Regions from separate parts of the Pseudomonas sp. S09G 359 genome, predicted to be linked through region 3. Evidence: riboswitches for the same ligand, from Rfam matches in the RefSeq annotation. Region 3 holds a riboswitch; each other region holds the start of a gene.
What was found. Region 3 has a riboswitch for cobalamin ahead of CXQ82_RS12655 (CbtB-domain containing protein). Riboswitches for the same ligand answer to the same signal wherever they lie in the genome.
Positions count from the first base shown of each region.

Region 1 (10,706 bases), 2.2 Mb from region 3:
GCAGCCATGCTCGCTGTCACCGGCGTCAAGGGCGCGTTGATGCGTGTGCATGCCTTTGTATTTGGGCAGCAGGGAAGGGTGGATATTCAGCAGGCGCCCTTCATAGTGGCGGACGAAATCGGCGCTGAGGATGCGCATGAAGCCGGCCAGTACCACGAGTTGGGGGTTGAAGGTGTCGATCAGGTCGACCAAGGCGCTGTCGAAGGCCTCGCGGCCCTCGAAAGCCTTGTGATCCAGCGAGCGGGTTTCGATGCCCGCGTCCCTGGCGCGTTGCAGGCCGTAGGCGTCGCTGCGGTTGGAGATCACCGCAGCGATGCGCACCGGGCTGTCGCCGGTGCGCGTGCTGTCGATCAGGGCCTGCAAGTTACTGCCGGTGCCGGAAAGCAGCACCACGACATCACAGGTCTGGGACATTAATGAGCCTTGAGGTTCTTCAGTTCAACCTGGGCCGCGCCTTCAGGGGCGGTGGCGATCTGACCGATAACCCATGGTTGCTCGCCCGCTTCACGCAGTACGTTCAGCGCGGTTTCAACGTGCTCTTGCGCCACGCAGATGACCATGCCCACGCCGCAGTTCAGCACGCGGTGCATTTCGGTTTCGTTGACGTTGCCTTTCTCTTGCAGCCAGTCGAACACAGCAGGGCGCTGCCAGCTGGCCACGTCGACAATCGCCTGGGCGCCTTTTGGCAATACGCGCGGGATGTTGTCCAGCAGGCCGCCGCCAGTGATGTGGGCCATGGCCTTGACCGCGCCAGTGTCCTTGATCAGCTTGAGCAGTGGCTTGACGTAGATGCGCGTTGGCGCCATCAGCAGGTCGGTCAGTGGCTTGCCGTCGAGCTGGATGTTCTCGATGTCGGCGCCGGACACTTCGATGATCTTGCGGATCAGCGAGTAGCCGTTGGAGTGCGGGCCGGAGGATGGCAGGGCCAGCAGGGCGTCACCGGCGGCGACTTTGGAACCGTCGATGATGTCGGCTTTTTCTACCACGCCGACGCAGAAGCCGGCCAGGTCGTAGTCTTCGCCTTCGTACATGCCTGGCATTTCAGCGGTTTCGCCGCCGACCAGGGAGCAACCCGACAGTTCGCAACCAGCGCCAATGCCGGTGACCACTTGGGTAGCGGTCTCGACGTTGAGCTTGCCGGTGGCGTAGTAGTCCAGGAAGAACAATGGCTCGGCGCCGCAGACCACCAGGTCGTTGACGCACATGGCAACCAGGTCGATGCCGATGCTGTCGTGCTTGTTCAGGTTCAGTGCCAGGCGCAGCTTGGTGCCTACACCGTCGGTGCCGGAAACCAGCACGGGCTGCTTGTAGCCGGCCGGGATCTCGCAGAGGGCGCCAAAACCGCCCAGGCCGCCCATGACTTCGGGGCGCGCAGTGCGCTTGGCGACGCTCTTGATGCGTTCGACCAATGCTTCACCGGCGTCGATGTCTACACCGGCGTCCTTGTAGCTCAGGGAGGGTTGCTTGCTCATGATCCAGGCCTTTAGGGGGGATTCAGGGGTAACGACCGAGTGGGCAGGCGCTTTGGGTAAAAGGCCTAGCCGTTGACGGTCTGCGAAGGCGCGCGATTTTATCAGGCTTGAGGGGCAGCGGCCATCCTCGGGCCGACGGGCAGGGCCATATAGGTTAAAAAAGCCGGTTAAAAAAATGCTAATCGGCTCTGCCATGGCGCGTATTAAGGTATAGCCTTGAACCAGCTGTCGTTATGACAGCATGAAAACTTACCAAGACCCTGTGAATGTTTTGCCGGTAGCTGTGGTCACAGCCTTGCCAAACCGAGTTCACGCGGTCTGTTCCAGCCGCTAAATTTGTCGTTCGGGAATCTTCCATGCGTCTGTGTAAATTCTTATTTGTGGGCTGTTTGTCGTTGGTCAGCCTGGCGAGTCATGCCGAAACCCTCAATGGCCTCTATCAAGTACTTGAACCTGTCAGCAGCCAATCGCCGCAAGAGCGCGACCAGGCCACCCAGCGCGCCGTGCAGACTCTGGTGATCCGCCTCACCGGCGACGCCAAGGCCGCCGATGGCCCAGGGCTGGCGGCGATCCGCAAGGACCCGCAGCAAATTATCACTCAGTACGGCTATGACGCCGGCCCGCCCGAGAGCCTGCAGGTGGATTTCGACCCGGTCAGCACCGACCGTGCGCTGCGTGACGCGGGCCTGTCGATCTGGGGCAGCAATCGCCCCTCGATCCTCGGCTGGTGGCTGAACGACTCTACCGAAGGCAGCAGCCTGGTGGGTGATGGCCAGACCATCGCGGCAGCACTGCGCCGTGCGGCACAACACCGTGGCCTGCCACTGCGTCTGCCGTTGGGCGACCTGGAGGAGCAAGTTGTCGCCACTGCACCGAATCTGGAAAGCGCCGACGCCACGCCATTGCGCGCCGCCTCGGAACGCTACGGCGCCGACGCCTTGCTCGCCGTGCATGCGCGCCAGGAGGGCAGCCAGTGGCAGGCCAAGTGGCGCCTGTGGCTGGGCGACAAGAGCGAACAGGGCACGGCGCAAGGCGCCGACACCGCTGCGGTGGCCGACGCCGTGCTGCTCGCCGTCAGCCAAAAACTCGCGCCGCGCTTTGCGGTCAAGCCAGGGGTAAGTGCCGAGCAACTCCTGGAAGTGCAGGGCATGACCCTGGAGCGCTACGCCGCCCTGGGGCATCTGTTGGAGCCGTTTGGTGGCCAGCCACTGTTGGTGGATGGCAATCGCATTGTGTATCGCGTGAATGGCAGTGCCGAGCAGTTGCGCACCCAGTTGAGCCTGGCCAAGTTGCAGGAGGTGCCTGCTGGCGAGGCGCCGGTGCAGCAACCGGTGGTCGATGGCACGCAACCGGTTGTAGCACCAGAGCCTCAGGCGCAGCTGCGTTTTCGTTGGTAAAAAGTTTCTTTCTATATAGAAGCAAATAACAGATGGAGTGGTTTATGGCGGATACGCGTCGTTGGGTGTGGCTTGGCGGGATCGTCCTGCTGTGCGTTTTTGTGTTCTTGCTGCATTCGATCCTGACGCCGTTCCTGGTTGCGTTGCTGCTGGCCTATCTGTTCGATCCCGTGGTGGATCGCCTGGAAAAAGCCGGCCTGTCGCGCACCCTGGGCGTGGTGGCGGTGTTTGCCCTGTTCACCTTGATCATCACCGCGTTGGTGCTGGTGCTGGTGCCGATGCTGGCCAAGCAGCTGTTCCGCCTGTACGAGCTGGCGCCACAGATGCTCGATTGGCTGCAGCACACGGCGATGCCGTGGGCCCAGGCCAAACTGGGATTGGCCGATGGCTTCTGGAAGTTCGACAAGGTCAAGGCAGCCATCAGCGAGCATATGGGCCAGACCACCGATATCGTCGGTGTGGTGCTCAGCCAGGCGACCGCCTCCAGCCTGGCGCTGATCGGCTGGCTGACCAACCTGGTGCTGATCCCGGTGGTAGCGTTCTACCTGCTGCGTGACTGGGACATCATGATGGCCAAGATCCGCAGCCTGCTGCCGCGCAACAACGAAGAGCGCATCGTGTCCCTGGCCGGCGAATGCCATGAGGTGCTCGGCGCGTTCGTGCGTGGCCAACTGCTGGTGATGCTGGCCCTGGGGATCATCTACGCGGCCGGCTTGATGGCTATTGGCTTGGAGCTGGGCCTGTTGATCGGCTTGATTGCCGGCCTGGCGGCTATCGTGCCGTACATGGGCTTTGTGATCGGTATCGGTGCGGCGTTGGTTGCCGGGCTATTCCAGTTCGGCGGCGACCTGTACCCGATGCTGGGGATTGTCGCGGTGTTCATGGTCGGCCAGGCCCTCGAAGGCATGGTGCTGACGCCATTACTGGTCGGCGATCGGATTGGCCTGCACCCGGTGGCGGTGATCTTTGCGATCCTGGCGGGCGGTGAGCTGTTCGGCTTTACCGGGATCCTGCTGGCGCTGCCGGTGGCGGCGGTGATCATGGTGCTGGTGCGCCATGTGCATGATCTATACAAGGATTCGGATGTGTATACGGGCGTCGAAGACCCGGACCTGTAACCGCTGCGTCACAAACCCGGCTTCGGCCGGGTTTGTAGTTTATGGCGATAGGCTGTCAAACTATTTGCGCAAAACCGCCAAGTTAACGCAAACCTTTGATTTTGCTTGTGGTCTGCTGCATTGTGCGCCCGGCGTCACGGGTATAAACTTTGCAAACTTTACACAGAGGCCACTAACGGTTCGTTTGGAGCCGTTCAGTCAGCATGAAACCGATTCAGCTGCCCTTAGGTGTGCGTCTGCGTGATGACGCCACCTTTATCAACTACTACCCAGGCGCCAATGCCGCTGCACTCGGCTATGTCGAGCGGCTCTGCGAAGCCGACGCCGGGTGGACCGAAAGCCTGATCTATCTGTGGGGCAAGCACGGCGTGGGGCGTACCCACCTGTTGCAGGCGGCGTGCCTGCGTTTCGAGCAGATGGGCGAGCCGGCGGTTTACTTGCCGCTGGCTGAGTTGATGGACCGCGGTATCGGCATCTTCGATCAGCTTGAGCAGTACGAACTGGTGTGCCTGGACGACCTGCAGGCCATCGCTGGCAAGGCGGAGTGGGAAGAGGCGCTGTTTCACCTGTTCAACCGCTTGCGTGACAGCGGCCGGCGCCTGCTGATTGCCGCGTCCACCTCGCCGCGTGAGCTGCCGGTCAAGCTGGCCGACCTCAAATCGCGCCTGACCCTGGCGCTGATCTTTCAGATGCGCCCCTTGTCCGACGAAGATAAATTGCGCGCCCTGCAGTTGCGCGCATCGCGTCGCGGCCTGCACCTCACCGACGAAGTCGGGCACTTCATTCTCACGCGTGGTACCCGCAGCATGAGCGCCTTGTTCGATTTGCTCGAACAGCTCGATCAAGCCTCGTTGCAGGCTCAGCGCAAGCTGACGATTCCCTTCCTCAAGGAAACCCTCGGCTGGTAGCCAAGCCTTTGTTTACGGGGCTTTTGGCAAATTCCAGGCGTCAGAAAACCCGCGTTTGGGCCGGTTTGGCCACGCAAATGGGTTGCATAGGGTGTTAAGGGCTTAGATGTCATAGTCCAAACAAGAAGTCACATAGATCACGATTGAATTTGCAAATCGATGTGATAGAGGGCATAGTCTCGGCTTCTTTACATATCAGCCACGGTCGTGCCCATGCTAAATCGCTTCGCACCCCTCGTGCCTCTCGCACTCGTTACCCTGTTGTTTGGTTGCGCCTCCCACCCTCAACAGGTGGTTGAGCAGCAAAAACCTCAACAACAATCCCAGGCAAAATTCGTCGCAGCGCAGTCCTCCACTGTCTATGAGGACGCTCTTTATAAAGAAGAGCAGGCCACTGAGAACGAACTCGCCAACTTCGGCGGCAACAAGCCTTACCAGCTTCCAGTCCTGGCCGACAGCATCCTCGAACGCGGCATGTCCCTGATCGGTACCCGTTACCGTTTTGGCGGTACCTCTGAAGCCGGTTTCGACTGCAGTGGTTTCATCGGCTACCTGTTTCGTGAAGAAGCTGGCATGAACCTGCCACGCTCCACCCGCGAAATGATCAACGTGAAAGCACCGTTGGTCGCACGCAACAACCTCAAGCCGGGTGATCTGCTTTTCTTTAGTACTGCAGGCCGTGGTCGTGTCAGCCATGCCGGTATCTACCTGGGCGATAACCAGTTTATCCACTCCAGCAGCCGCCGCAGTGGTGGTGTCCGGGTCGATAGCCTGGGTGACAGCTACTGGAGCAAAACCTTCATCGAAGCCAAGCGCGCACTCGCGATGGCCCCGACTACGGTTACCGCTAGCAAGTAAACTTAAAGTGATACTTGAAGTTTGACGTGTAAGCGCTAGAATCCCTGGATATTGTTGTAATCCGTTCGCGCGAGCTTTGCTTGCGCGTTCTGGTTTTCAGCGTTCGGCAGCGAAAGCCGCATCCAGACCAGGATTGTTCTGCACATGTCGACCTCGGCCCGCCTGATTCTTATCCTTTGCGCCGCGCTGCTCAGCGCCTGCGCAAGCCGACCACCGCCGCCCGCGCCTGTCGCGGTCAAGCCCAAGCCGGTGTTCAACTATTCCAGCCAGAATTATTCGCCTGCAGCCGAAGATGTGCTCTTCCGCGCGCTGGGCCTGGTTGGCACGCCGTATCGTTGGGGTGGCAATACGCCGGATTCGGGGTTTGACTGCAGTGGCCTGATCGGCTTTGTGTACCGTGACGCGGCGGGCATTTCCCTGCCGCGCACCACCCGCGAACTGATCGTGATGCGTGCCCAGGATGTCAGCGAGCAGAACCTGCAAACCGGCGACCTGCTGTTCTTCGCCACCGGTGGCGGCTCCCAGGTCAGCCACGCCGGCATCTACGTCGGCGAAGGCCGCTTTGTGCATGCGCCGCAAACCGGCGGTACGGTGAAGCTGGACACTCTGTCCAAGGCGTATTGGCAGAATGCCTACCTCAGCGCCAAGCGCGTACTGCCAGGGAATCTGGCGCGTAACCCCTGAATCGGCAAAAGATCCAAATGTGGGAGATTCTATGGTTGAGGCTTGCCCCTCAACCATACAATCTCCCACATTGGTTTTGTGGCGTCTTTAATTGACGCTCCACCCCCAACCCACTAACCTTCGCCGCTTGTTTCAGGTGCTCTGTGACCGGTGGGTCGACAGGGTGAAACAGGGAAGCCGGTGAGTGAGCGCACTTGTACACAGTGCTGCCGCGATCCCGGCGCTGCCCCCGCAACGGTAAATGAGAAAAACGCTGCCTTTTTGCCACTGTATCGCCTGAGATATGGGAAGGCGCAGCGTCGGCATGCCTGCCACTCATGAGCCCGGAGACCGGCCTGGACCATTCAACAGCATCACGGTGGGCGATGCTTGGCTGTCTGTATGTGTTTTTCCTGCCCGCCGTTTTTGTTCACTCCCAACGGAGAGCTGCCATGACCGATACCCCCGACCGCGACGAACGCCACCTGGCACGCATGCTGCGCAAAAAAGCCGTGATCGACGAGCGCATCGCCAACTCCCCCAACGAATGCGGCCTGCTGCTGGTGCTCACCGGCAATGGCAAGGGCAAGAGCAGCTCGGCGTTCGGCATGCTGGCCCGGGCCATGGGCCACGGTATGCAGTGCGGCGTGGTGCAGTTCATCAAGGGGCGTAACAGCACCGGTGAGGAGCTGTTTTTCCGCCGCTTCCCCGAGCAAGTGCGCTTCCATGTAATGGGCGAAGGCTTTACCTGGGAAACCCAGGACCGCCAGCGCGACATCGCCGCCGCCGAAGCCGCCTGGGCGGTGTCCCGTGAGCTGCTGCAAGACCCGGCCATTGGCCTGGTGGTGCTGGATGAGCTGAACATCGCCCTCAAGCACGGTTACCTTGACCTCGACCAGGTGCTTAGCGACCTGCAAGCCCGCCCGCCGATGCAACATGTGGTGGTCACCGGCCGTGGCGCCAAGCCTGAACTGATCGAAATGGGCGATACCGTTACCGAAATGGGCATGCTCAAGCACGCCTTCCAGGCCGGTATCAAGGCACAGAAGGGCGTCGAACTTTGAACCAGCCCCGTCATTGCCCGGCTGTCTTGATCGCCGCACCGGCGTCTGGCCAGGGCAAAACCACCGTCACCGCCGCGCTGGCCCGTTTGCACCGCAACCTGGGGCGCAAGGTACGCGTGTTCAAATGCGGCCCGGACTTCCTCGACCCGATGATCCACGAGCGCGCCAGCGGTGCGCCGGTGTATCAGTTGGACATGTGGATGGTGGGCGAGCAGGAAAGTCGTCGCCTGCTGTGGGAAGCAGCGGGGGAGGCCGACCTGATCCTGATCGAAGGCGTGATGGGGCTGTTCGACGGTACGCCGTCCAGCGCCGACCTGGCGCGGCACTTTGGCGTGCCGGTGCTCGGCGTGATCGACGGCACCGCCATGGCGCAGACCTTCGGCGCACTGGCCCTGGGCCTGGCGCGCTACCAGCCGGACCTGCCGTTCGCCGGGGTGCTGGCCAACCGCGTCGGCACCCTGCGCCATGCGCAATTACTCGAAGGCAGCCTCACCGAAGGCCTGCGTTGGTACGGCGCGCTGTCCCGCGAAACCGGGATCGAACTGCCCAGCCGTCACCTCGGCCTGGTGCAGGCCAGTGAGCTGAATGACCTCGACGTGCGCCTGGACGCCGCCGCCCAAGCCCTGGGCAGCAGTTGTGAAGTCGCGTTGCCGCCACCGGTGACCTTCGCCGCTCCACAGGTGATCGAGGCCGAGCCATTGCTGGCCGGTGTGCGCATTGCGGTGGCGCGTGACGAAGCCTTCGCCTTTACCTATGGCGCCAGCCTCGACCTGCTGCGGGCGATGGGCGCCGAGCTGAAATTCTTTTCTCCGATCCACGATCGCGAATTGCCTGACGCCGACAGCCTCTATCTGCCCGGTGGTTATCCGGAGCTGCATCACAAGGCCTTGTCGGAAAACACCCCGATGCTTGACGCCATTCGTGCCCATCACGCCGCCGGCAAGCCCTTGCTCGCCGAGTGCGGCGGCATGCTCTATCTGCTCGACTCGCTCACCGACGTCGACGGCACCCGCGCCGAACTGGTCGGCCTGTTGCAGGGCGACGCGGTGATGCAAAAGAAACTCGCGGCCCTGGCCCTGCAAAATGTCGAGCTGCCGGAAGGCACATTGCGCGGGCATACCTACCACCATTCCTTGACCACCACGGCGTGGGAGCCCATCGCGCGCGGCCTGAGCCCCAATGGTGGGCGCGGCGCCGAGGCGGTGTATCGGCAGGGGCGGATGACTGCGTCCTACGTGCACTTTTACTTTCCGTCGAATCCGGCAGCGGTGGCCGCGTTATTTTTGCCTGACAAGGAGACCGCCATCGGGGGCAAGCCCCCTCCCACATTTGGAACGCGGTCAACTGTGGGAGGGGGCTTGCCCCCGAAGAGGCCATGACCGACAACGCCTTCCCCGAGGCCGACCGCCAGGCCGTCTACCGCGCCATCGCCGAACGCCGCGATATGCGCCACTTCAGCGGCGGCAGCGTGGCCCCCGAATTGCTCCAGCGCCTGCTCCAGGCCGCGCACCAGGCGCCGAGCGTGGGCTTGATGCAACCGTGGCGCTTTATCCGCATCAGCGACCGCCAGCTGCGTGGGCAGATTCAGCAATTGGTGGAGGAAGAGCGCGTGCGCACCGCCGAGGCGTTGGGCGAGCGCTCCGATGAGTTCATGAAGCTCAAGGTCGAAGGCATCCACGACTGTGCCGAAGTGCTGGTGGCGGCGCTGATGGATGATCGTGAGCGGCATATCTTCGGGCGTCGCACCTTGCCGGAAATGGACATGGCCTCGCTGTCCTGTGCGATCCAGAATCTGTGGTTGGCATCCCGCGTCGAAGGGCTGGGCATGGGCTGGGTCTCGCTGTTCGAGCCCCAGGCCCTGGCCGACCTGCTGGGCCTGCCGCCTGGCGCCAAACCCCTGGCCGTGTTGTGCCTGGGGCCCGTTACCGAGTTCTATCCGGCACCGATGTTGCAGCTCGAAGGCTGGACCGAGCCTCGGCCGTTGAGTGACATGTTGTATGAGAATGTGTGGGGAGTGAGTCAATGAGTGTGGCCTTGCTGTGTGTTGCTGCGGTGGCGCTGGATGCGCTGCTGGGCGAACCCAGGCGCTGGCATCCGCTGGTAGCGTTCGGCACGTTTGCCGGGCGCATCGAGCAGCGTTTCAACAGCGGCGGCCGCGGCTGGCGCAGCCATGGCGTAACTGCCTGGTTTATCGCCGTCGTGCCCTTGACCCTGCTGGCCACCGCGTTGTCGTGGGCGCCGTATATCGGTTGGGTGCTGGAGATCCTCGCGTTGTACTGTGCCCTCGGCATGCGCAGCCTCGGCGAACATGTGATCCCGGTGGCCCAGGCGTTGCGCAGCGATGACCTGGATGAAGCGCGCAAGCGCGTGAGCTACCTGGTCAGCCGCCAGACCAGCGAACTCGACCGCACCGAAGTCGCCCGCGCCGCCACCGAGTCGGTGCTGGAAAACGGCAGTGACGCGGTGTTTGCCGCGCTGTTCTGGTTTGTCGTCGCGGGCGTGCCGGGCGTGGTGCTCTACCGCCTGAGCAACACCCTCGACGCCATGTGGGGCTATCGCAACGAACGCTTCGAACGCTTCGGCTGGGCTGCGGCAAAAATCGACGATGTGCTGAACTACATTCCTGCTCGCCTGGTGGCGCTGACCTACGCCGTATTGGGCAAGACCCGACTGGCCCTCAAATGCTGGCGCACCCAGGGCCCGACCTGGGACAGCCCCAACGCTGGTCCCGTGATGGCTGCCGGTGCAGGCGCCCTGGGCGTGGAACTGGGCGGCGCGGCGATCTATCACGGCGAAGTGCACCAGCGTCCGCCATTGGGCGAAGGCCCGGCGGCGGATGCCGATTCCATCGACCGAGGCTGGCAACTGGTGCAACGCGGCGTATGGTTGTGGCTGCTGATCCTTTGTGCAGGGGCGCAATTCTATGCTTGAACACGGTGGTCGGTTGCGCAAGGCGTCGCTCCAGTATGGGATTGCCGAGGCTGATTGGCTCGACCTGTCCAGCGGCCTCGCGCCGTGGCCGTGGCCGATCCCCGAGATCCCGCTGCGGGCCTGGGCACGCTTGCCCGAAACCGACGACGGCCTGGAACAGGCCGCCAGCGAGTATTACGGCGCCGCCCATCTATTGCCGGTGCCCGGCTCCCAGGCGGCGATCCAACTGCTGCCGCGCCTGCGCCGTGCCGGCAAAGTCGGCGTGTTGTCACCGTGCTACGCCGAGCACGCCGAA
Region 1 is NZ_CP025263.1:4,966,094-4,976,799, reverse strand. Features, by position in the region: gene purN (phosphoribosylglycinamide formyltransferase) at 1-414, opposite strand, end outside; gene purM (phosphoribosylformylglycinamidine cyclo-ligase) at 414-1,472, opposite strand; gene CXQ82_RS22670 (DUF2066 domain-containing protein) at 1,829-2,869, shown strand; gene CXQ82_RS22665 (AI-2E family transporter) at 2,914-3,987, shown strand; gene hda (DnaA regulatory inactivator Hda) at 4,191-4,895, shown strand; gene CXQ82_RS22655 (C40 family peptidase) at 5,109-5,753, shown strand; gene CXQ82_RS22650 (C40 family peptidase) at 5,898-6,437, shown strand; cobalamin riboswitch at 6,555-6,791, shown strand; gene cobO (cob(I)yrinic acid a,c-diamide adenosyltransferase) at 6,869-7,480, shown strand; gene CXQ82_RS22640 (cobyrinate a,c-diamide synthase) at 7,477-8,859, shown strand; gene bluB (5,6-dimethylbenzimidazole synthase) at 8,856-9,506, shown strand; gene cbiB (adenosylcobinamide-phosphate synthase CbiB) at 9,503-10,411, shown strand; gene cobD (threonine-phosphate decarboxylase CobD) at 10,404-10,706, shown strand, end outside.
Region 1: linked by a shared signal. The riboswitch ahead of cobO (cob(I)yrinic acid a,c-diamide adenosyltransferase) and the one ahead of CXQ82_RS12655 (CbtB-domain containing protein) in region 3 are both predicted to bind cobalamin.

Region 2 (10,706 bases), 1.9 Mb from region 3:
ATCACTGCCCGCGATGCCGACCACGCTGTGGCCCTGGCGAACGACAGTGAATTCGGCCTCACCGCGAGCATTTTCACCACCGATGCGGCCAAGGCGCGCAACATCGCCAATCAGCTGGAGACCGGCGGGATCTTCGTCAACGCGTTCAGCGTGTCCGACCCTCGGGTGGCGTTTGGTGGGGTGAAAAAGAGTGGGTTTGGGCGTGAATTGTCGCACTTTGGTGTGCGGGAATTCTGTAATGCGCAGACGGTGTGGCTGGATCGCAAGTAAGCCCAGTCAACGCAAAAGCCTGTGTTCAGGCATCCAGCAGCGGCAGCGTCACCACAAACTCGCTGCCCCTGTCCTTGCCTTCGCTCATGGCGGTAACCGTGCCGTCATGGGCTTCCACCAGTTCGCGCACCACCGTCAAGCCGATCCCCAAACCCGAGCCATTGAAGCCGATGGCATGCTCGTCCTGCACATAAGGGTCGAAGATGAACGGCAACGCCTTGGCCGAAACGCCGATGCCATTGTCGCCAATGCTGATCCTCAACGCGTCTGTGACGGTCACCGACAGCACAATACGGCCCCCCACCGGCGTGTACTTGGCCGAGTTGGCCAGCAGGTTGTTCAGGATCTGCGCAAGGCGCCCGGGGTCACCACTCACCGTCAACGGGCCATCGGGCAGATGGGCCTCAAAGTGCTGATTTTTCGCACGCATCACCGGGCCACAGGCATCAATAGCGCTGCGGAGGATGTACAGCATGTCGACCTTGCGCCGCTCGACACGCAGTTTGCCCGTGCTGACGCGGGACACGTCCAACAGGTCATCCACCAGCTGTGAAATATGCTGCACCTGGCCTTCGATCAGCTCACGCATGCGCGGCAGCTGGTCACTCGGCAGGCGCACCATGCGCTCGGCGATCATGCTGATCGGCGTCAACGGGTTGCGCAGCTCATGCGCCACCATCGCCAGGATACTTTTCTGCTGGCCCAGCGCGCGCTCGGCCGTGGCCTGCAGGTCTTGAGCGCTGAGCGCAGCAATGACCAACTGCGCATTCGCCTCGCGAAGCTCCTGGTACAAACGCTGTTCTTCCACGCGTGGCGGGCTGGCCGCGTCGGATTGCGCGAGCAGGATCGCCACGACCAGTTGCTGGTTGGCCTCGATCACTTGCTCGACCTGCTGGGTATCCACCAGGCGGCTGCTGACGTCACTCAGTTGCTGTTGCAGGGCGGCGAGCACGGCGCGGGCCTCGACGGTTTTCTGGCCAAGCAGGAACAGCTCGTGGGCCGCTGTATTCAGCTCACTGTCATTCTTGCCGCCGGTTTCACTCATGAGCCGGGCTCACACATGTTTGTCTCCCGTCGAAACCTGTTTGGTCGGGCGCCCACCCAACAAGCCTTCCTGCTCCGGCAACATGTCGCGAATCTGCAGGCCGTTATCGTCGATGTAGTACTGGCGCAGTTGATCCGAGTGAGCGCTGGCGCGAACCTTGACCACCGCCATGATGCGCAGCAAGCGGCTCTCTACTTCGATGTAGCGCTGCACGATGATCGCATCGGTGAGGAACGCCGTGCCGTAGGGGCTGAAACGCAGGTCGGTGTAACGGTCTTCCAGCTCCGATGTCATCAACACGCTGACCCCGGCCCCGGTCAACGCGGTGACCATGCGCGACAACGACTCGCGGAAATCCGCGCGAAAGGTCGGCGCCAGCGCCAGTTCAAAGCCCGACAGCGAATCGATCACCACGCGGGAGGCGTTCAAGCGGCTGATCTCACCGAGCAGCAGTTGCACGATCTCGTCAATCGACAGGTCCGGCGCGCGGCTGTCCACCAGGCCCACCTGCCCATTCTTGATCAACTCGGCCAACTGCGGGTTCTGCGAATGATTGGGCCGCTGCTCGAAGACGGCGATGACCCCGGTCTCACCGTTGCGCGCGCCCTCGGCCAGAAAGGTCGCGGCCAGAATGCTCTTGCCCGAGCCCGACGGCCCGGCCACCAGCAGCGAATAGCCGCGAGGCAGGCCGCCGCCGAGCATTTCATCAAGGGCCGGCACGCCCATTTTCAGGCGCGTGATCGGGAACGTCGGCGGCACTTCAACCGACCGGTTGAGGGCGGCCGGCGGGAACACCTTGATCCCCGAAGTGGCAATCCGGAAAGTGTGCAGCCCCGGCAAGGTCGGTTGGCCGCGCATTTTCATGATTTCCATCTTGCGCACCATCGAATTGCGCTCGACGCTCTGCCGCAGCCAGATCAGGCCGTCTGCCACAGTGAAGATCGGATTGGTGTCGGTTTCGGTGAAATACTCGCCGATCAGGAAGGTCGTCGCCTGCCACGTCGTCATCAACATGCCCAGTTGCTGGATGAACTGCGGCAAGTTGTTGTTGGGGTTGTGCTGGGTCTGGCTGGCCAGCACCACGGAGCGGAACGAATCGACGAAGACCAGCGACGGCGAATGCGCCTCGACCTCACTGACGATGCGCCGCAACACTTCGTCCAGATCACCGGCCAGGGTGTCGTCTGCCAGGTTGATATAGCGAATCGACTGGTTGATGGCTTCATCGTCGAAGAAATCGAACTGCTGCTGATAACGCAGCATCTTCAGCGGCGGCTCCCCGAGCACGGTAAAGAACAGCGCCGGGCGCTCGGGCGTGGCCAGGGCGAACATCATCTGGTGCGCGAGGGTGGTTTTGCCACATCCCGGAGGGCCGGCGATGAGGTTGAACGAAAACTCCGGCAGGCCACCGCCCAGGACCTCGTCCAGTCCTGGCACACCCGTGGCCAGACGGTTGATAGTCACTTTGGTGCTCATGGCGAAATTTCCTGCGAAGAGGTGTCGCTCGAAGGAGGCAGCCACACACCCACCAGCAAACGTGCGGTGAGTGAAGGCCCGATCAGCGTGGTCAGGAGTTCGTAGAGGGTTGTCAGCAACACCTCACCGAAAAACCGCGCATCGGTCTCGTTTTGCTCGACGAGAACGGATTTGAGGGCAAGCAGATCCATCGCCGCCGGCACGCTGTCATAGCTGACGGCCAGGCGTGGATGGTTGGCGACGCACAGATGGAAGCTGCGCCGGTACAGCGCGGCAACGCCCTGCTGGCCGATTATGGGCGCCAGTGCTGCGTCCATATCCTGCAAAATCGAAACAATCGCCTCGGCGATGCTTGCAGTGTCAGCGTGCGGACCAACGCGGTGCACCAGAGTAGCTACAATCCGGCGGCTCTCTTCGCTAAGCGTGGGCATGTCTGACTGATTTCTGATGAACAGAGACTGATGGTACACCCTAAGCCGAGGTTTAGAGACCCCATCCGGGCCCGCGGGCCAAATGCGTACGGATGAGGTTCCCCCGGCCAGCCACGATCGACTACCATACCGCGCCGGTTCCCATACGGGACTAATAGGGAATTCGAAACGCGGTACACCGCGCCAATCGAAACTGCCCCCGCAACTGTAGGTGCTGAGCCTGCTCCTTGACGCCACTGGGCCTTGCCCGGGAAGGCCGGAGCGTGGCGACGACGCATCAGTCAGGAGACCTGCCGGCCGAGTAAGAACACTAACCGGCGGGGTGTCCGGGAAGGACGTCCTTGCCCTGCCCGCTCGGCAGCGCTCGAGGGTGTGTTTCCAAGCCGTACCGCCCCTGCTTCACCTACGGCTTTACGGAGATAGCCCCATGCTGCCACGCGTTACCGCCCTGATCACCGGCCTGGGTTTCTGTGCCCTGGCCCACGCGGCACCGACTCACTACCCGCTGACCGTCGAGAACTGCGGCATCAACGTGACCTTCCAGCAAGCCCCTGCACGCAGCGTGACCATCGGCCAGGCTGCCACCGAGATGCTTTACGCCTTGGGCGTGGGCGACAAAGTGGTCGGCACCTCGCTGTGGTTCAACAACGTGCTGGCGCAGTACAAGGCCCTGAACGATGGCATCGAACGCCTGGCCAATAACGAGCCGAGCTTCGAAGCGGTGATCGCCAAGCGCCCGCAACTGGTGGCGGCCGAGCTGGAATGGGTGGTCGGCCCGCAGGGCGTGGTGGGCACGCGCGAGCAGTTCCATGAGTTGAACATCCCCACCTACCTGCTGCCCTCCGACTGCGAAGGCAAGGACAACCTGGTGGGCGCCGACGGCACGCGGCTGGAGCCGTTCCGCATCGAGACCATCTATAAAAGTATCAGCCAACTGGCGCAGATCTTCGACGTGCAGGACCGCGGCCAGCAGTTGAACGACGAGCTCAAGGCGCGCCTGGCCAAATCCGTCGCCACCGTGCAGAGCAAGGGCCTCAAGCAGGCCAGCGCGTTGGTGTGGTTCTCCAGCTCCGAGATGGCCAGCGACCCGTATGTGGCCGGCCACAAGGGCATCCCGGAGTTCATCCTGCAAACGCTCGGCCTGACCAATGTGGTGCAGTCCGATGAAGAGTGGCCCGCCGTCGGCTGGGAAACCATCGCCAAGGCCAACCCGACCTTTTTGGTGATCGCACGTATGGACCGTCGCCGCTACCCCGCCGACGACCATGAAAAGAAACTCGCCTTCCTGCGCAGTGACCCGCAACATGGACGCGGTGAAAAACAACCGCATCATCATCCTCGATGCCCTGGCGTTGCAGGCCAGCATCCGCATGTTCGACGGCCTTGAACAACTGGCCACGGCCATCGACGGCTACGACCTGCGCAAATGAGTACAGGCGTGATCCGAACCCTACTCGCCCTGGCCCTGCTGCTGATCGCCGTGCTCGCCGGCGTGGCCATCGGCGAAACCGCCATCTCACCCCAGGTGGTGCTGCAGGTGCTCGCCAACAAACTTTGGGGCGCCAGTTACGTGCTGGACCCTATCGATGAGGGCGTGGTGTGGAACTACCGCCTGACCCGCGCCCTGGTCGCCGCCGCGTGCGGTGCCGGGTTGGCAACCTGTGGGGTGATTCTGCAGTCGTTGCTGCGCAACCCGCTGGCCGACCCGTACCTGCTGGGCATCAGCGCCGGCGCCTCGACCGGCGCGGTGTTGGTGGCGCTGATGGGCGTGGGCGGCGGTTTGATCTCGTTGTCGGCCGGTGCATTTGTAGGCGCCATGGCCGCCTTTGCCTTGGTAATTCTGCTCGCGCGGGCCAGCGGCTCCGTGAGCGGCACCGGGCAGATCATCCTCGCGGGCATCGCCGGTTCGCAGCTGTTCAATGCCCTCACCGCGTTCCTGATCACCAAGTCGGCCAGTTCCGAACAGGCGCGCGGCATCATGTTCTGGTTGCTCGGCAACCTCAGCGGCGTGCGCTGGCCCTCTGTGTGGCTGGCGGTGCCGGTGGCGGTCATCGGCCTGGCGGTGTGCCTGTGGCACCGGCGCGCGCTGGATGCGTTCACTTTCGGCAGCGACTCGGCGGCGTCCCTTGGCATCCCGGTACGTCGCGTGCAATTTGTGCTGGTGGGTTGCGCGGCGCTGGTCACGGCGGTGATGGTCTCGATTGTCGGCTCCATCGGTTTTGTCGGCCTGGTGATCCCCCACGCTGTGCGCCTGCTGCTTGGCACCGGGCACTCGCGTTTGCTGCCGGCCAGTGCGCTGGGGGGCGCGCTGTTTCTGATTGCCGCCGATGTGCTGTCACGCACGCTGATCAAGGGCCAGGTGATTCCGGTGGGCGTGGTCACCGCCCTGGTCGGTGCGCCAGTGTTTGCGTTGATTCTGATTGGCCGGAGAAACCCCCGATGAGCGTACTGAGCTGCAGCGGCTTGGGCTTCAAGGTGCGCGAGGCTGAGTTGCTGTGCGATATTCACCTGGACGTCGAGCAGGGCGAAACCCTCGGCATCGTCGGCCCGAACGGCTCCGGCAAATCCACCCTGCTCAAACTGCTCGCCGGCCTGCGGGCGCCCGCATCGGGCCAGGTGCAGCTTGGCGGTAAGCGCCTGGGCGAGCTGTCGCGCCGCGCCATCGCGCAACAGCTGGCGGTGGTGGAGCAACAGGCCGACACCGACGACGCCATCCGCGTCTTCGACGCCGTGGCGCTGGGCCGCACGCCCTGGCTGTCGGCGTTGAGCCCGTGGTCCGACGAAGATGACGCCATCGTGCGCCAGGCCCTGCACGATGTGGACGCCACGCACCTGAGCACACGCGCCTGGCGCAGCCTCTCCGGCGGCGAACGCCAGCGTGTGCACATCGCCCGCGCCCTGGCGCAGCGGCCGCAGATTCTGTTACTGGATGAGCCGACCAATCACCTGGATATCCAGCACCAGCTGGCGATATTGAAAGGCGTGCAGGCGCTGCCGGTGACCACGCTGATTGCGCTGCATGACCTTAACCAGGCCCTGACCTGTGACCGCCTGGCCGTGCTCGATCGCGGGCGGTTGGTGGCGTTGGGCAAGCCGTTGGAAGTACTCACGCCGCAGCGGCTGCAGGACACGTTCGGGGTGCAGGCGCATTACCTGACGGACCCGTTTGATGGGGCGCAAATATTGCGATTGCGCTCCAACTGACACACCAAAATTCAAATGTGGGAGGGGCGGTGCGACGATTCGACTTGCCCCCGATGAGGGAGTGTCAGTTGATAAATCCATGACTGACCCACAGCCATCGGGGGCAAGTCGAATCGTCGCACCGCCCCCCCCACCTTTGGATATACAGCGGCTTGTGCATGTGGGTGGTCTGCCAGATCGGGTCGGCTTCGATATATCGACTTGCGAGTTAGCTGACACACCAAAATTTCCAGCACAACAAAAATCCAAAGTGGGAGGGGGCTTGCCCCCGATGAGGGAGTGTCAGTTGATAAATCCAGGACTGACCCACAGCCATCGGGGGCAAGTCGAATCGTCGCACCGCCCCTCCCACCTTTGGATCTACAGCGGCTTGTGCATGTGGGTGGTCTGCCACAGCGGGTCGGCTTCGATATCAACAATCTCAAAGCCCTGCCGCACCCAGAAATCAATCGCTCCCGGCAGAAACGGGTGGGTATGCAGGTACACCACCTCTACCCCATCCGCCCGCGCCAGCGCTTCCAGCTCGCGATACAACCTACCCGCCAGACCAAAGCGGCGAAACGCTGGCAGCACGAATAGCCGCACCACTTCCACCGTCTTGCGATCCTGATAATCCAACTGGGGAAAGCGCCCGTCGTAAGGCAAATAGCCGATCGCGGCGACAATCTGATCCCCCTCGCGCGCGACCAGAAACCGCCCATCGCTTTGCAGGTAAACGGCTTCGAAGTCCGCCAGGTCAGCCGGCATACCGGCGCCGCTGAGCTTGGGAAACAGCTCCGCACGGGCCTGCAGAACGAAGGTCAGTACGTCAGGAATGTCAGCGGCCACAACCGGCTGAATAATCATTCACGCAACTCGCACGTAGCACTGCCCTTCATCCCCGACGCATGCACGCTCACGTGGCGCACGCTAAAGCCCGGCGCCTGGACAATCTTTTTCTCGTCCCAGATGTCACCACTGGCGACCTGGTAACCGATGCTGCCATCCGCCTGCCAGCTCAGGCGCAGGATATACACGCCGTTATAATCCAGCGCCTGCTTGAACTGCGTGTCGATGATCGGCTTGGCCTTGTTGAAGGTGCGCAGGTTGAACAGGCGCTGGTCGGTGCCGGGTGGCGAATAGCTGGACAGAAACAGCGTATCGTCCTCGGCGGCGTCTTCGGCAGCCGCGAGGATCACCGACGGCACCCATTTTTCGCCACGGTCCTGGTTGTCGGTCACCACCTTGCAGGTCAACTGGCCCTTACCGCTGACGTTCTGGCGCAGCACGGTTTGGTACTGGCCGTAAGGCACGTCGAAGCTGAGTTTTTGCTCGGTGGCCTGGCCGCAGGCGGTCAGCAGAGACAGGGCTGAGAGCCCGATGGCGCATTGAAGAAGCTTCACGTGCAGTCCTTTGCTTGATTGGAGCCGAGAGGTTACCCGGCCGATTGCAGTTTGAGTACTCCCTCGCTCAACCGCTGGGTTATCCAACCACGGCTGTAGACCAGCACGTTGCTGGCCATCGCCACCGGAAAATGAATAAACCCATGGGCTGATTCCGGCAGCAAATGAACCTCTGCCTCGGGCCAGCGTTCAGCGATCAACAGCGTGTCGTCTTTAAGCGGGTCCAACTCCCCCACAAACATCAACGCCGGCGGCATGCCGGTAAAGTCACCATACAGCGGCGACAGCGGCGCTTGCCTGCGCTGTTCATCACTCAACCCCGGCGTGAGCATGCGCAACGCCTCGACCATCCCCGGCCCATCCAACAGCAGGGTTTCCGGCCCGGCGGTGCGCACACTCGGCGTGCCGGCCAAATCGTAAACGCCGTAGTACAACACCGCGCCGCTCACGCGTTTGAGCAGCGCCGGCGATTGCTGCAACGCCAGCAACGTCGCCGCCGCCAGATGCCCGCCCGCCGATTCGCCGACCACGATGACCGGCAGGTGGGCGAACTCATCCTCACTGAGCAACCAACGCGCAGCGGCCAGGCAGTCGTCCATCAGCCCTTCCACCGGCGTATTCACCGCCAGCCGATAATCCACCGACACCACCACCACGTCGCACGCGTTGACCATGCCCAGGTTGAGGTCGTCATCCATCTGCGCGTTGCCGATCACCCACCCGCCGCCGTGGATATCCAACACCACGCCCTTGGGCTTGCCGCTGGGACGCAGGATGCGCACGGGCACTGAACCGACTGATTTGGTTTCGGCCACGGGTGCGCGCTTGATCTTCTGGCTGACGCGCAACAGCGCCTGGATCAGACGCGGCGTGACCCGATTACGGATTTTAAAGCGCGGCAACCAGGCGAGCTTTTGATTGAAGCGGCGCATCTGGGCGCGTTCCGCTGCGGTGGCGGGCCATAGCGTGTGGGCCATCAGCGGTTATTCCGCAAGATCGAGAAATTCAACGCCGCCGCGACACACAGCCACGCCAGGTACGGGAACAGGATCAACCCGGTGATCAAATCCAGGCGCACGGCCAGCACCACCATCGCCGCCACGGTGAGCCACAGCACCGCCAGAATCACCATCCCCGCGAGGATGCGATGCGCGCCAAAAAACACCGGCGTCCACAGCGTGTTCAACGCGATCTGCGCCGCCCACAGCGCCAGCACCACTTCGCTGCCTGGGATCAAACTCAAGCGGTAGCCAGCCCAGGCCAGCAGCAGGTAGATGAGGGTCCACGCCACCGGAAACAACCAGTTGGGCGGGGTGAAACCGGGTTTGACCAGGGATTCGTACCAGGCTCCGGGCTTGAAGATAATGCCGGTGCTGGCGGCGGCGGCGCAGGCGAGCAGGAAAATGAAAAACGTCATGGTCGGTCCTTGAGGTCAGTTGAAAGAAAGCCACGCTATGTTTCAAAGACTCAAACTACCGCGCAGAAATTCAATGTTTGCCCCAAAAATGCACCCGCAACGCTGATTAGTGTGGGAGCTTAGCCCGGTTCCACAATCTTCAGCCAAGGCCAACGCGCCTGATAACTCCGGGCCTTGTTGGCGAACAGCGCCGGCTCCGCATGCACGGGGTTGATGCGCAACAGGCCCTGCTCCACATCCGCCAACCCATAGGGCGCATACACCTCGCCCGTGGCGATATCCAACCCGATGCACGTGCCTGCCACCAGGTAACGGTCCACACCTTGTTTAGCCGTGTGCAACTGCGGATACGGTCGGCCAAACCGCTGCCCATACCAGAGGTGGACCCGCGCCTGGTTCTTCACTTCGACATTAACCCCCAGGTCCTCGAACAACCGCTCGGCCCGGCGAATCACCGCGTCCTCCGCCTCATAGGAAAGGTCTGTGTCGAAGTAAAAAACGTCGTAATCCTTTACCCCCTGATCAGCCGGAAGGTTCGACTGATGATTCCACACCGCCTGGAACAAACAGCCCGCCGTGAGCATGCACTGGTCTACACCGAGGTCGGGCAGGCGCTTGGTGATTTCAGCATTGATGGGGTTGGCCATGGCCAGGCTGAGCAGGCGGTCGACGGTCAATGTCATGGGTTATTCCTTTGTAATCAGCGACTGTACGCTCTGTGGCGAGGGAGCTTGCTACCGTTGGGCTGCGCAGCAACCCCAAAACCCGCAGCACCGATAACGCCTAGCCCTTCAACTCACCCGCCCGGTTGCTCGCCGCGTCGTCGTAAGCCACATACAGCGACTCGGCAATCTGGCTCTTGATGGCCTTGGTGGACTCCAAGCCAAGCACAAAACCTTCGGCTTTACCGCCAGCACGGTTGAGTTCTTCATGGGTGGACGCGCCGGTGATGGCGTCAAGAAGCTTGGCGGCGTGAGGGCCTACGCCTTTGGGAAGGCTGATTTGGTCGATGGACATGGGCGATACCTTGAAAGAATGAGATCGGTAGCGCTTAAAACCACTGCCGGGGCTGGCATGGTAGACCGATATCCACCTTAAAGGGCTGTTTTCTGGCGACCAGAGGCTTACCCGGCAACCCGGCCCTGTGTGGCGAGGGAGCTTGCTCCCGTTGGGCTGCGCAGCGGCCCCAATCCCGCAGCACCTTGCTCCATTGCCTACGCTTACGTCAGAATCCGCCGGCTTGTGCGCTGGGGTGGCCGTCTTTAAGGTTGCTCGGTCGCTGAATCTCTCAGTGATCGGGTTTAGTAGCCTGAGTTGGGTATTGAAAAGTGCATGAGCTTCATCAATCAGACATTGCGTCTGCGCTTGATGGCGGCTATGCGTAGGGCACCTCCGGGTGCGCCGGCTTTGATATCCACCGGTCTACTAACCTGCGCACAGCTGCCACCTTTTTGTTTAGTAGCGACAAGGTGACGGCCCAA
Region 2 is NZ_CP025263.1:4,673,157-4,683,862, forward strand. Features, by position in the region: gene CXQ82_RS21255 (aldehyde dehydrogenase family protein) at 1-270, shown strand, start outside; gene CXQ82_RS21260 (HAMP domain-containing sensor histidine kinase) at 296-1,315, opposite strand; gene CXQ82_RS21265 (ATPase domain-containing protein) at 1,325-2,791, opposite strand; gene CXQ82_RS21270 (hypothetical protein) at 2,788-3,222, opposite strand; cobalamin riboswitch at 3,341-3,535, shown strand; partial or broken gene CXQ82_RS21275 (ABC transporter substrate-binding protein) at 3,650-4,652, shown strand; gene CXQ82_RS21280 (iron ABC transporter permease) at 4,661-5,665, shown strand; gene CXQ82_RS21285 (ABC transporter ATP-binding protein) at 5,662-6,426, shown strand; gene CXQ82_RS21290 (GNAT family N-acetyltransferase) at 6,787-7,272, opposite strand; gene CXQ82_RS21295 (hypothetical protein) at 7,269-7,808, opposite strand; gene CXQ82_RS21300 (alpha/beta hydrolase fold domain-containing protein) at 7,841-8,785, opposite strand; gene CXQ82_RS21305 (TspO/MBR family protein) at 8,785-9,225, opposite strand; gene CXQ82_RS21310 (nucleotidyltransferase family protein) at 9,345-9,908, opposite strand; gene CXQ82_RS21315 (hypothetical protein) at 10,009-10,242, opposite strand.
Region 2: linked by a shared signal. The riboswitch ahead of CXQ82_RS21275 (ABC transporter substrate-binding protein) and the one ahead of CXQ82_RS12655 (CbtB-domain containing protein) in region 3 are both predicted to bind cobalamin.

Region 3 (10,706 bases):
TTCCAGGCGGGTTTTCTCGACGAAACCGGCCTTCAATTCCTTCGACAGCAACTGCGTGGCTACACCCACCGCACGCGAGGCGTCGGTCACGTAGATCACCGCGTCGTTGCTGTACTTGGGCTCGATCTTCACCGCCGTGTGCGCCTTGGAGGTGGTGGCGCCACCGATCATCAGCGGCAGGTGGAAGTCCTGGCGCTGCATCTCGCGGGCCACGTGCACCATCTCATCCAGGGACGGTGTGATCAGGCCAGACAAGCCAATGATGTCGCACTTCTGTTCCTTGGCCACCTGCAGGATTTTCTCCGCAGGTACCATTACGCCCAGGTCAACGATGTCATAGCCGTTGCACCCCAGTACCACGCCGACGATGTTCTTGCCGATGTCGTGCACGTCGCCTTTCACCGTGGCCATCAGGATCTTGCCCTTGGCCTCCGGTTTGTCGCCTTTTTCCAGCTCGATAAACGGAATCAAGTGGGCCACGGCCTGCTTCATTACCCGCGCGGACTTCACCACTTGGGGCAGGAACATCTTGCCGGCGCCGAACAGGTCGCCGACGATGTTCATGCCGGACATCAACGGGCCTTCGATCACTTCGATCGGGCGCGCGAACGACTGCCGGGACTCTTCGGTGTCTTCAACGATATGTGTGGTAATGCCCTTGACCAGTGCGTGTTCCAGGCGCTTGTTGACGTCCCAGCCACGCCACTCTTCGGTTTCGGCTTCCTTGACGCTGCCATCGCCCTTGTACTTGTCGGCGATGGCGAGGAGGGCGTCGGTGCCTTCCGGGGTGCGGTTGAGCACCACGTCTTCCACCGCATCACGCAGCTCGGCCGGGATCTGGTCGTAGATCTCCAGCTGGCCGGCGTTAACGATACCCATGGTCAGGCCGTTGCGGATCGCATACAGCAGGAACACCGAGTGGATCGCCTCGCGCACCGGGTTGTTGCCACGGAACGAGAACGACACGTTGGACACGCCGCCGGAGGTCAGCGCATACGGCAGTTCATCGCGGATATAGGCACAGGCGTTGATAAAGTCGACGGCATAGTTGTTGTGCTCTTCAATGCCGGTGGCCACCGCGAAAATGTTCGGGTCGAAGATGATGTCTTCCGGCGGGAAGCCAACTTCATTCACCAGGATGTCGTAGGAGCGTTTGCAGATTTCTTTCTTGCGCGCTTCGGTGTCGGCCTGGCCGGCTTCGTCGAAGGCCATCACCACCACGGCGGCGCCGTAGCGCTTGCACAGTTTGGCGTGGTGAATGAACTGTTCTACGCCTTCCTTCATGCTGATGGAGTTGACGATGCCCTTGCCCTGGATGCATTTGAGGCCGGCTTCGATCACGTCCCACTTGGAGGAGTCGATCATGATCGGCACGCGGGAGATGTCCGGCTCGCCGGCAATCAGATTGAGGAAGGTGACCATGGCCTTCTTCGAATCGAGCATGCCCTCGTCCATGTTGATGTCGATCACCTGGGCGCCGGCTTCCACCTGCTGCAGGGCGACTTCCAGGGCCTCGGTGTAGTTGTCTTCGCGGATCAGCCGGGCAAAGCGTGCGGAACCGGTGATGTTGGTGCGCTCGCCGACGTTGACGAACAACGAGCTGCGATCGATGGTGAACGGCTCCAGGCCCGACAGGCGGCAAGCCTTGGGAATGTCCGGGATCACCCGCGGTGCGTAACCGGCCACGGCCTTGGCGATGGCTTCGATATGCCCCGGCGTGGTGCCGCAGCAGCCGCCGACGATGTTGAGGAAGCCGCTCTGGGCGAATTCTTCGATGACTTTGGCGGTTTCCGACGGCAGTTCGTCGTACTCGCCGAACTCGTTGGGCAGGCCGGCATTGGGGTGCGCCGAGACGTGGGTGTTGGCCTTGTTGGACAACTCTTCCAGGTAAGGGCGCAGTTCGCTGGCGCCCAGGGCGCAGTTGAGGCCTACGGAAATCGGCTTGGCGTGGGCCACGGAGTTCCAGAACGCTTCGGTGGTCTGGCCCGACAGGGTGCGGCCGGAGGCGTCGGTGATGGTGCCGGAAATCATGATCGGCAGTTCGAGGTTCAGCTCTTCGAACACGCCCTGCACGGCAAAGATCGCCGCCTTGGCGTTGAGGGTGTCGAAGATGGTTTCGATCAGGATCAGGTCGGCGCCGCCCTCGATCAGGCCTTTGGTGGCCTCGGTGTAGTTTTCCACCAGCTCATCGAAGGTGACGTTGCGGTAGCCGGGGTTGTTCACGTCTGGCGACAGCGAGCAGGTGCGGCTGGTCGGGCCGAGTACACCGGCAACGAAACGCGGCTTGGCCGGGTTCTCGGCGGTCTTGGCGTCGGCAATCTTGCGCGCCAGGCGTGCGCCTTCTACGTTCAGCTCGTAGGCCAGTTCTTCCATGCCATAGTCGGCCATGGAGATGCGGGTGGCGTTGAAGGTGTTGGTTTCGAGAATGTCGGCGCCGGCATCCAGGTAGGCCTTCTCGATGCCGCCGATCACGTCCGGGCGGGTGATGACCAAGAGGTCGTTGTTGCCCTTGACGTCGCTTGGCCAGTCGGCGAAGCGTTTGCCACGGTAGTCTTCCTCTTCCAGTTTGTAGCTCTGGATCATCGTGCCCATACCGCCGTCGAGGATCAGGATGCGTTCCTTGAGGGCTTGTTGGAGGGCTTGCAGACGAGCGCTACGATCGGACATGGGACTACTCTGGTCAGGTATTACGGAGGGCGTGGATCATAGCAAACCTGTGTGGTTTTGGAGCATGGCCAGGTTTTGCATGAATATCGTTCATGTTGATGGCGTGTCGACATCGGTAGAATCGTCGGCAATTTTTCAGCGCACGCATTGAATCGGGACCGGATACATGTCACTTCGTCTTATCGTCAGCGCCGTCCTGGCATTGGTCGCCAGTACCGCTCTGGCAGAAGGTTCCATTTCATACACCCGCGACATCCAACCGATCTTCACCGAAAAGTGTGTGGCCTGCCATGCCTGCTACGACTCCGCCTGCCAGCTCAACCTGGGCAGTGCCGAGGGGGCGGCGCGCGGTGCCACTAAAGTACCGGTCTACGACGGCGAACGCAGCCAGGCCACACCCACCACCCGGTTATTCTATGACGCTTTCGGCAAGCAGGCCTGGCAGCAGAAAGGCTTCTATTCCGTGCTGGACGCCCAGGGCAGCCAGGCGGCGCTGATGGCGCGCATGCTGGAGCTGGGCCACAACGCGCCGCTGCAGCCCAACGCCAAGTTGCCCGACGAGATCGTATTGGGCCTGAACCGTGAAAACATGTGCGCCACGCCCGGCGAGTTCAACGCCTACGCCGGCGCTCATCCCAAGGAAGGCATGCCGCTGGCGGTCACCGGCCTGACCGACCAGCAATACCAGACGCTGCAACGCTGGCTGGCCTCCGGGGCGCCGATTGATGAGCAGGGCCTGGCGCCCAGCGCCAAGGAAGCCTTGCAGGTGCAGCAGTGGGAAAACCTGTTCAACCAGCCGGGCGCCCGTGAAAGCCTGGTGGCACGCTGGTTGTTCGAGCATTTGTTTCTGGCCCATATCTATTTCGAGAATGGCGAACCGGGGCATTTCTTCCAATGGGTGCGTTCGCGCACGCCGAGTGGCCAGCCCATCGACCTGATCGCCACGCGCCGCCCCAACGATGACCCGGGTACCCAGGTTTACTACCGCTTGTGGCCGGTACAGGGCGTGATCGTGCACAAAACCCACATCACTTACCCGTTCAGCGCGGCGAAAATGGCACGGATCAAACAGCTGTTCTACGCCGCTGACTGGCAGGTCAATGCCTTGCCGGGCTACGGTCCCGGGCGCCGCGCCAACCCATTCGAGACCTTCGAAGCGATCCCGGCCAAGGCGCGCTACCAGTTCATGCTGGATAACGCCGAATACTTCGTGCGCACTTTTATTCGCGGGCCGGTGTGCCGTGGGCAGATCGCCACGGACGTGATTCGCGACAATTTCTGGACCCTGTTCCAAGACCCGGACCACGACCTGTATGTCAACGATGCCCGCTATCGAGGCCAGGCCACGCCACTGCTGGCGATGCCGGGGCAGATCGACGATGTCGGCAGTGTGCTCAGCCTGTGGCTCAAATACCGGGATAAACGCAATGAATACGAGGCCTTGCGCCGTGACAGCTACGCCGACCTGCCGCCGCCAAGCTGGTCGAGCCTGTGGGCGGGCAATGACAATGCGCTGCTGACGATCTTCCGCCACTTCGACAGCGCGGCGGTGAGCAAAGGCTTGATCGGCGAAGTGCCACAGACGATGTGGCTGTTCGACTATCCGTTGTTGGAGCGCACCTACTATCAACTGGCGGTGAACTTTGATGTGTTCGGCAATGTGTCGCACCAGGCTCAGACGCGCTTGTATTTCGACCTGATCCGCAATGGCGCCGAGCAGAATTTCCTGCGGCTGATGCCGGCCGACAGCCGCGACGACTTTATGGACGACTGGTACCAGAACAGTGGCAAGATCAAGCTGTGGCTGGACTATGAAGCCATTGACGACGACAAGCCCACCGGCTTGCACCTGGATGAAAAGGATCCCAAGCGCGACTTTGCCAACCAGTTGCTCAGCCGTTACGGCGACCTGAACGCCAGCCCCGACCCGATCAACCGCTGCTCCGGGGCTTTTTGCTCGCGGGATGGTATCGATCCGGCGTTGCAGGATGCCGAGCAAGCGCTGAGCCGCCTGACATCTCGCCCGGCAGCCGGGCTCAAGGTTATCGAGCAGTTGCCCGAGGCCACGATGCTGCGCATTGAAACCGCCGACGGCAAACGGGTGGTCTACAGCATGTTGCGCAACCGTGCGCACAGTAATGTGGCGTTCCTGCTGGGCGAGGCTTATCGCTATCAGCCGGGGCTGGATACCGTGACTATTTATCCTGGGGTGCTCAGTAGCTATCCGAATTTCATGTTCAATATCCCGGCCGGGGACGTGCCGCAGTTTGTTGCCGAAATGGAGCGGGCCAAGGATGCCAAGCGTTTTGAGGCGATTGTCAACCGCTGGGGCGTACGCCGCAGCCACCCGTTGTTCTGGCAGTATTTCCACGATTTGTCGCAGTACATTCGTGAAACCACGCCGGTGGAAGAGGGGGTGTTGGACATGAATCGGTATGAGAATTTGTGAGTGGGTTGTTGAGTGCGTATCCGCCATTGCCTAAATAACGGATATGTACTCAGCACTCCACGCGGCCAAAAACTATCCCGACAAAAACACTAGGACTTTGTACCTCGGTAATAATTTGGCGTAAACTGCCGGCAAGCCTGTGAGGAGTTTCCATGACTGCCATAACCATTACCGACGCCGCCCACGATTACCTGGCTGACCTGCTGTCCAAGCAGAACACCCCAGGTATCGGTATCCGCGTCTTTATCACCCAGCCCGGCACCCAATACGCCGAGACTTGCATTGCCTACTGCAAGCCTGGGGAAGAGAAACCTGAAGACACCGCCCTGGGGCTGAAAAGCTTCACCGCCTACATCGATGCCTTCAGCGAAGCCTTCCTTGACGACGCCGTGGTCGACTACGCCACCGACCGTATGGGCGGCCAGTTGACCATCAAGGCGCCCAACGCCAAGGTGCCGAACGTCAACGCCGACAGCCCGGTGAACGAGCGCATCAACTACTACCTGCAAACCGAAATCAACCCGGGGCTGGCCAGCCACGGCGGCCAGGTCAGCTTGATCGACGTGGTTGAAGACGGCATCGCCGTGTTGAAGTTCGGTGGCGGCTGCCAGGGCTGCGGCCAGGCGGACGTGACCCTGCGCGAAGGTATCGAGCGCACCCTGCTGGAGCGTATTCCGGAGCTTAAGGGTGTGCGTGACGTGACCGACCACACGCAGAAAGAAAACGCTTACTACTGAGTAAGGCGTTCACTGCGAACAAAAAAACGGCGCCCCGTGAGCGCCGTTTTTTATGCTTGTATTTCAAATGGTTACGCTATCTTCCTAACAAAGCAGATCAACTGTGGGAGGGGGCTTGCCCCCGATAGCGGTGTGTCAGTCGCCTCATGAGTAGCCTGATACATCGCCATCGGGGGCAAGCCCCCTCCCACATTTTGTTTTGTATTTAGTCAATTAAATCAGTGTCTTGTCTAGTTTTTATAAAGTAAAAACTCATGGGCGATAGAGATGCGCATGCCCAGCCCGATACAGCGATGATTCACTGAAATTGTCACTGGCCAACACCCGTCCCACCACAATCAGCGCCGTGCGCTTGAAACCTTTGGCCGCGACTTTTTCAGCGATATCGCTGAGGGTGCCAATCGCCCAATCCTGATCCGGCCAAGTTGCGCGGTGCACCACGGCAATCGGGCAATCTGCGCCATAGTGCGGCAGCAGTTCGGCGACGATCTTCTCCAGATGGTTGACCCCCAGGTGAATCGCCATGGTCGTGCCGTGCTGCGCCAGGCTGTCGAAGGCCTCGCCGGCGGGCATGCTGGTTTTGTCGGCATAGCGGGTCAGGATCACGCTCTGGGCGATATCCGGCAACGTCAGTTCGGCCTCCAGCAACGCTGCGCACGCGGCCACCGCCGTAACGCCGGGGATGATCTGGAACGGGATACCCAGCTCACGTAGCAGGCGGATCTGCTCGCCAATCGCGCCGTACAGGCTCGGGTCGCCGGAGTGCACGCGGGCCACGTCCTGGCCTTTTGCGTGCGCCGCCTTGATCAGGTCAATAATCTGTTCCAGGTGCAGCGCTGCGCTGTTGACCACCTGTTCAGCCTGATGCCCCTCCAGTACCGCCGCCGGCACCAGCGAGCCGGCATAGATGATCACCGGGCAACTACGGACCAGCCGCTGGCCTTTGACGGTGATCAATTCCGGGTCGCCGGGGCCGGCGCCGATGAAGTAGACGGTCATGCAAAATTCCTGTCGAAAAACGGGCGAGCATGAAGACTGCTCATGTTCGCAAAGGGCGATTATCGAGGTTTTAGCCGGCGCAGGCCAACGCAAAGGTGGCCTGGGCGTTTTTTTGGCGAGTGATCAGCAGGCGGGCAGGGGCGTCGGCGAGGTTTTCGGCGAGGGCCAAGGCGGCGCTTTCGGCGATGCCGTAGCAGCCAGTATGGGTGAATGCGACGGCCGATTTATGGCTCAAGCGGCTTTCATACACGGCTAATTGCTCGACGCTGAAGCACTGCAAGGGCAGCTGCAGGCGCTCGGCCAGCGCGAGCAGCCCCGGCTCATCCTGCTTCAGATCGACGCTCGCCAGCGCGGTAATGCGCTGGCGGTCGATCCCACCTTCGGCCAGGGCGCGGTCAAACAGCGCCAGCAGGGTGTGCACTTCGCAGCCCCGCTGGCAGCCCAGGCCGACCACCAGGGTCATGCCGAGTAGTGGTCGTCGCGGTTGCGGCGGAACAGCCAGGCGCTGATCAGGCCCAGGGCCAGCCAGAACACCACGTTGGTCAGCTGCGACGCGATCTTGAACTGCGCTTCCAGTGCTTCCGGGGCCAGCATCGAATGCACTTCCGGTTGTGGCGCACCGATCACGTGGGGCACGGCCAGGATCGCCACGCCCAGCACTTTGAGCAGCCAGTTGCGGCCGAACACCAGCAGCGCAATGCCGACGGCGGTAGAGGCGGCGGTACCGATCCACCAGATCTGGCGTTGCGCCAGGTCGGCAGCGGCGGTGCCCGGCAACTCCGGCGGCAGGCCCAGGGTGGGCGCCAGCACGAAGGTGGCGTAGCCGGCCAGGCCCCACAGCAGGCCTTGGGCGGTGCGGGTCGGGGTGCGCAGGGTGTAGAGGCCCGCCAGCATCAGGGCAAAGCCGACGGCGACCACCAGGTTGCCACCGGTGGTGGACAGCACGCGCTGCCAGCCGTCTTGCGGCTCCCAGGCCTCGGCGTCATGGCTGTGCTCGGCGGCGCCAGCGGCGTGTGCATGGGCCACTTCGGTGGCGGCCGGGGCGTTTTCAAAGGTTTCCGCCTGCAGGATCAACGGGGCGACCCAGAAACTTTGCAGCAGAGTCAGCAGCAGGGCGGCCAACAGGCCGGTGAAGCCTGCGGTTTGGGCAATACGCTTGATCATGTCGGCAGGCCTCAGTGGCACGGGAACGCGGCGCTGTGGCGGGTATCGTGAGCGGCGTTGTGCACCGCCTCGATATGCGAGAAACCGGCGAAATACACCAGGCACGCACCGAGGATCGACGCACCGATGGCGGCGGTCAGGCGCTGGCTCAGGGTTGAGGTGCTGCTGGCGGTGTGCGAAGTGCTGCTGATGATCGACATGGCGCGTCCCTTACGAGTGTCAGGGTGCACAGGCGCATGAAAACCCCGCGAGCCAGGCACGCAGGGTTCTGAACAGCGCCCGCCCACCGCGGGTTTGTTATCTGAATTTTTCGGGCCGGTCTCCGGGCTTGCGAGGGGATTCTGGTTAGAGTCCTGAAAGCATCGCCTTCCCATGCACGTGCACAGTGGCCATGACGCTTCGCTCGCTTACCGTTGCGGGGGCAGCACCGGACTTACCATAGACCATGGCTCACCGGTTTCCCGTTTCACCCCGTGAGGGGCACCCGAAACAAGATGTGTAGGAGAGCATGGGCGGGCGACGGTAGTCAAATGCAGCGTGCCCCTGTAGCCTTGCACCTTCGAGGTTCTTCGGCCCAGGCCGGAGCTAAGAAGGGAACGCGGTTCAAGCCGCGGCTGCCCCCGCAACTGTGAAGGGTTCAGTTGACTGCCACGCCACTGCCGATACGGCGGGAAGGCGCAGCCAGCGCCGGTCGCAAGACCCGTAAGCCCCAAGCCAGGAGACCTGCCTCGCAACCGATTTTCTACTTTAACCGGGCGGGGTGATCCGGTGACGAAATCCGCTTCTGCGCGCCGCCGCAGGGCCTATCGTCCCGTATGCCCGCCCCAAAGGGCATCCGATGAAAACACTGGCCAAACTCCCCGTCACCATCGTTACCGGCTTCCTCGGCTCGGGCAAGACCACGTTGCTGCGCCACATGCTCGACAACGCCCAGGGCCGTCGCATTGCCGTGATCGTCAACGAATTCGGCGAGTTGGGCATCGACGGTGAAATCCTCAAGCAATGCTCCATTGGCTGCACCGAGGAAGAAGCCAACGGCCGCGTGTACGAGCTGGCCAACGGCTGCCTGTGCTGCACCGTGCAGGAAGAGTTCTTCCCGGTGATGCGCGAGCTGGTTGCCCGCCGTGGTGACCTCGACCATATCCTCATCGAAACCTCCGGCCTGGCCCTGCCAAAACCCTTGGTGCAAGCCTTCCAGTGGCCGGAAATCCGCAGCGCCTGCACGGTTGATGCGGTGATCACCGTAGTCGACAGCCCGGCCGTGGCCGCCGGCACCTTCGCCGCGTTCCCGGACCAGGTGGATGCCCAGCGCAAGCTCGACCCGAACCTGGATCACGAATCGCCGCTGCACGAACTGTTCGCCGACCAACTGGCCAGCGCCGACCTGGTGATCCTGAATAAATCCGACCTGATCAGCGCCGAAGACCTGGCCCGCGTGCGTCTGGAAGTCGCTGAAGAACTGCCGCCTGCGGTGAAGATCATCGAAGCCAGCAGCGGTCGCCTGCCGCTGGACGTGCTGATCGGCCTGGGCGCCGGCTCCGAGGAGCATATCGACGGTCGCCACAGCCATCACGATCATCACCACGAAGGTGAAGACGACCACGACCACGACCACGACGCCTTCGATTCCATCTCCATTGACCTGCCCCAAGCCGACGAAGCGCTGCTGCTCGACGCCTTGACCCAACTGGTGGTGCAACACGGCATCCTGCGCGTCAAAGGCTTCGCTGCCATCCCGAACAAGCCGATGCGCCTGCTGATCCAGGGCGTGGGCACGCGCTTCGACAAGCACTTCGACCGTGCCTGGGGCGCTGACGAAGCCCGCATCACGCGGCTGGTGCTGATCGGCCAGGAGCTGGACGCGGCAGGCCTTGAAGCGCAATTGCGCGCTGCCCTCAGCGTTTAACCCATGCACCTGCTCAGGACTCAGCCCGGTGGTTTTGTCTCGGACGACAATATTGCCGACCTTGGACAAACTCCCGCCGAGCTGGTGATCCTCTGCAGCGGTGATTCCAGCCTGGCACTGCTGGCCGAAGCGGCGCAGCAGTTGCCCGAGGATTACCCCAGTTTCCGCCTGGCCAACCCGATGCAGGTGCAGAACCACGCCTCGGTCGACTTGTACGTCGACGAGGTGCTGCGCCACGCCAAGGTCATCCTGATTTCGCTGCATGGCGGCATCGGTTATTGGCGTTACGGTATCGAGCGGTTGGTGGAATTGGCCGAGCGCGGCGTGCAGCTGATCCTGGTGCCGGGCGATGACCGCCCCGACCCGGAACTCAGCGGCCTGAGTACCGTGGGTGTCGAGGCGCGCGACCGTCTGTGGCACTACCTGCGCCAGGGTGGCCTGGGCAATGCTCTGGATTTTTATCGCTGCCTCGCAAGTGGCTATCTGGGCCGCGACTATGCCTGGGCCGAGCCGCAGACACTGCCGCGCACTGCGATTTATCACCCGCATACAGCCAATGCGAGCCTGCCTGACTGGCAGGCGGATTGGCGCGCCGAGTGGCCGGTGGCGGCGGTGCTGTTCTACCGCTCCCACTTGCAGGCGGCCAACACCGGTTTTATTGACGTGTTCTGCCAACGTTTGCAGGCGGCGGGCCTCAACCCGTTGCCGATGGCGGTGGCCAGCTTGAAGGAGCCCGGCTGCCTGGCGGTGGTCGAGGACCTGCTGGACGAAGTAGGCGCGGCGG
Region 3 is NZ_CP025263.1:2,809,596-2,820,301, forward strand. Features, by position in the region: gene metH (methionine synthase) at 1-2,667, opposite strand, end outside; gene CXQ82_RS12630 (fatty acid cis/trans isomerase) at 2,834-5,116, shown strand; gene nfuA (Fe-S biogenesis protein NfuA) at 5,269-5,853, shown strand; gene cobM (precorrin-4 C(11)-methyltransferase) at 6,106-6,852, opposite strand; gene CXQ82_RS12645 (cobalamin biosynthesis protein) at 6,923-7,315, opposite strand; gene CXQ82_RS12650 (CbtA family protein) at 7,312-8,016, opposite strand; gene CXQ82_RS12655 (CbtB-domain containing protein) at 8,028-8,216, opposite strand; cobalamin riboswitch at 8,312-8,519, opposite strand; cobalamin riboswitch at 8,562-8,762, shown strand; gene cobW (cobalamin biosynthesis protein CobW) at 8,855-9,922, shown strand; gene cobN (cobaltochelatase subunit CobN) at 9,926-10,706, shown strand, end outside.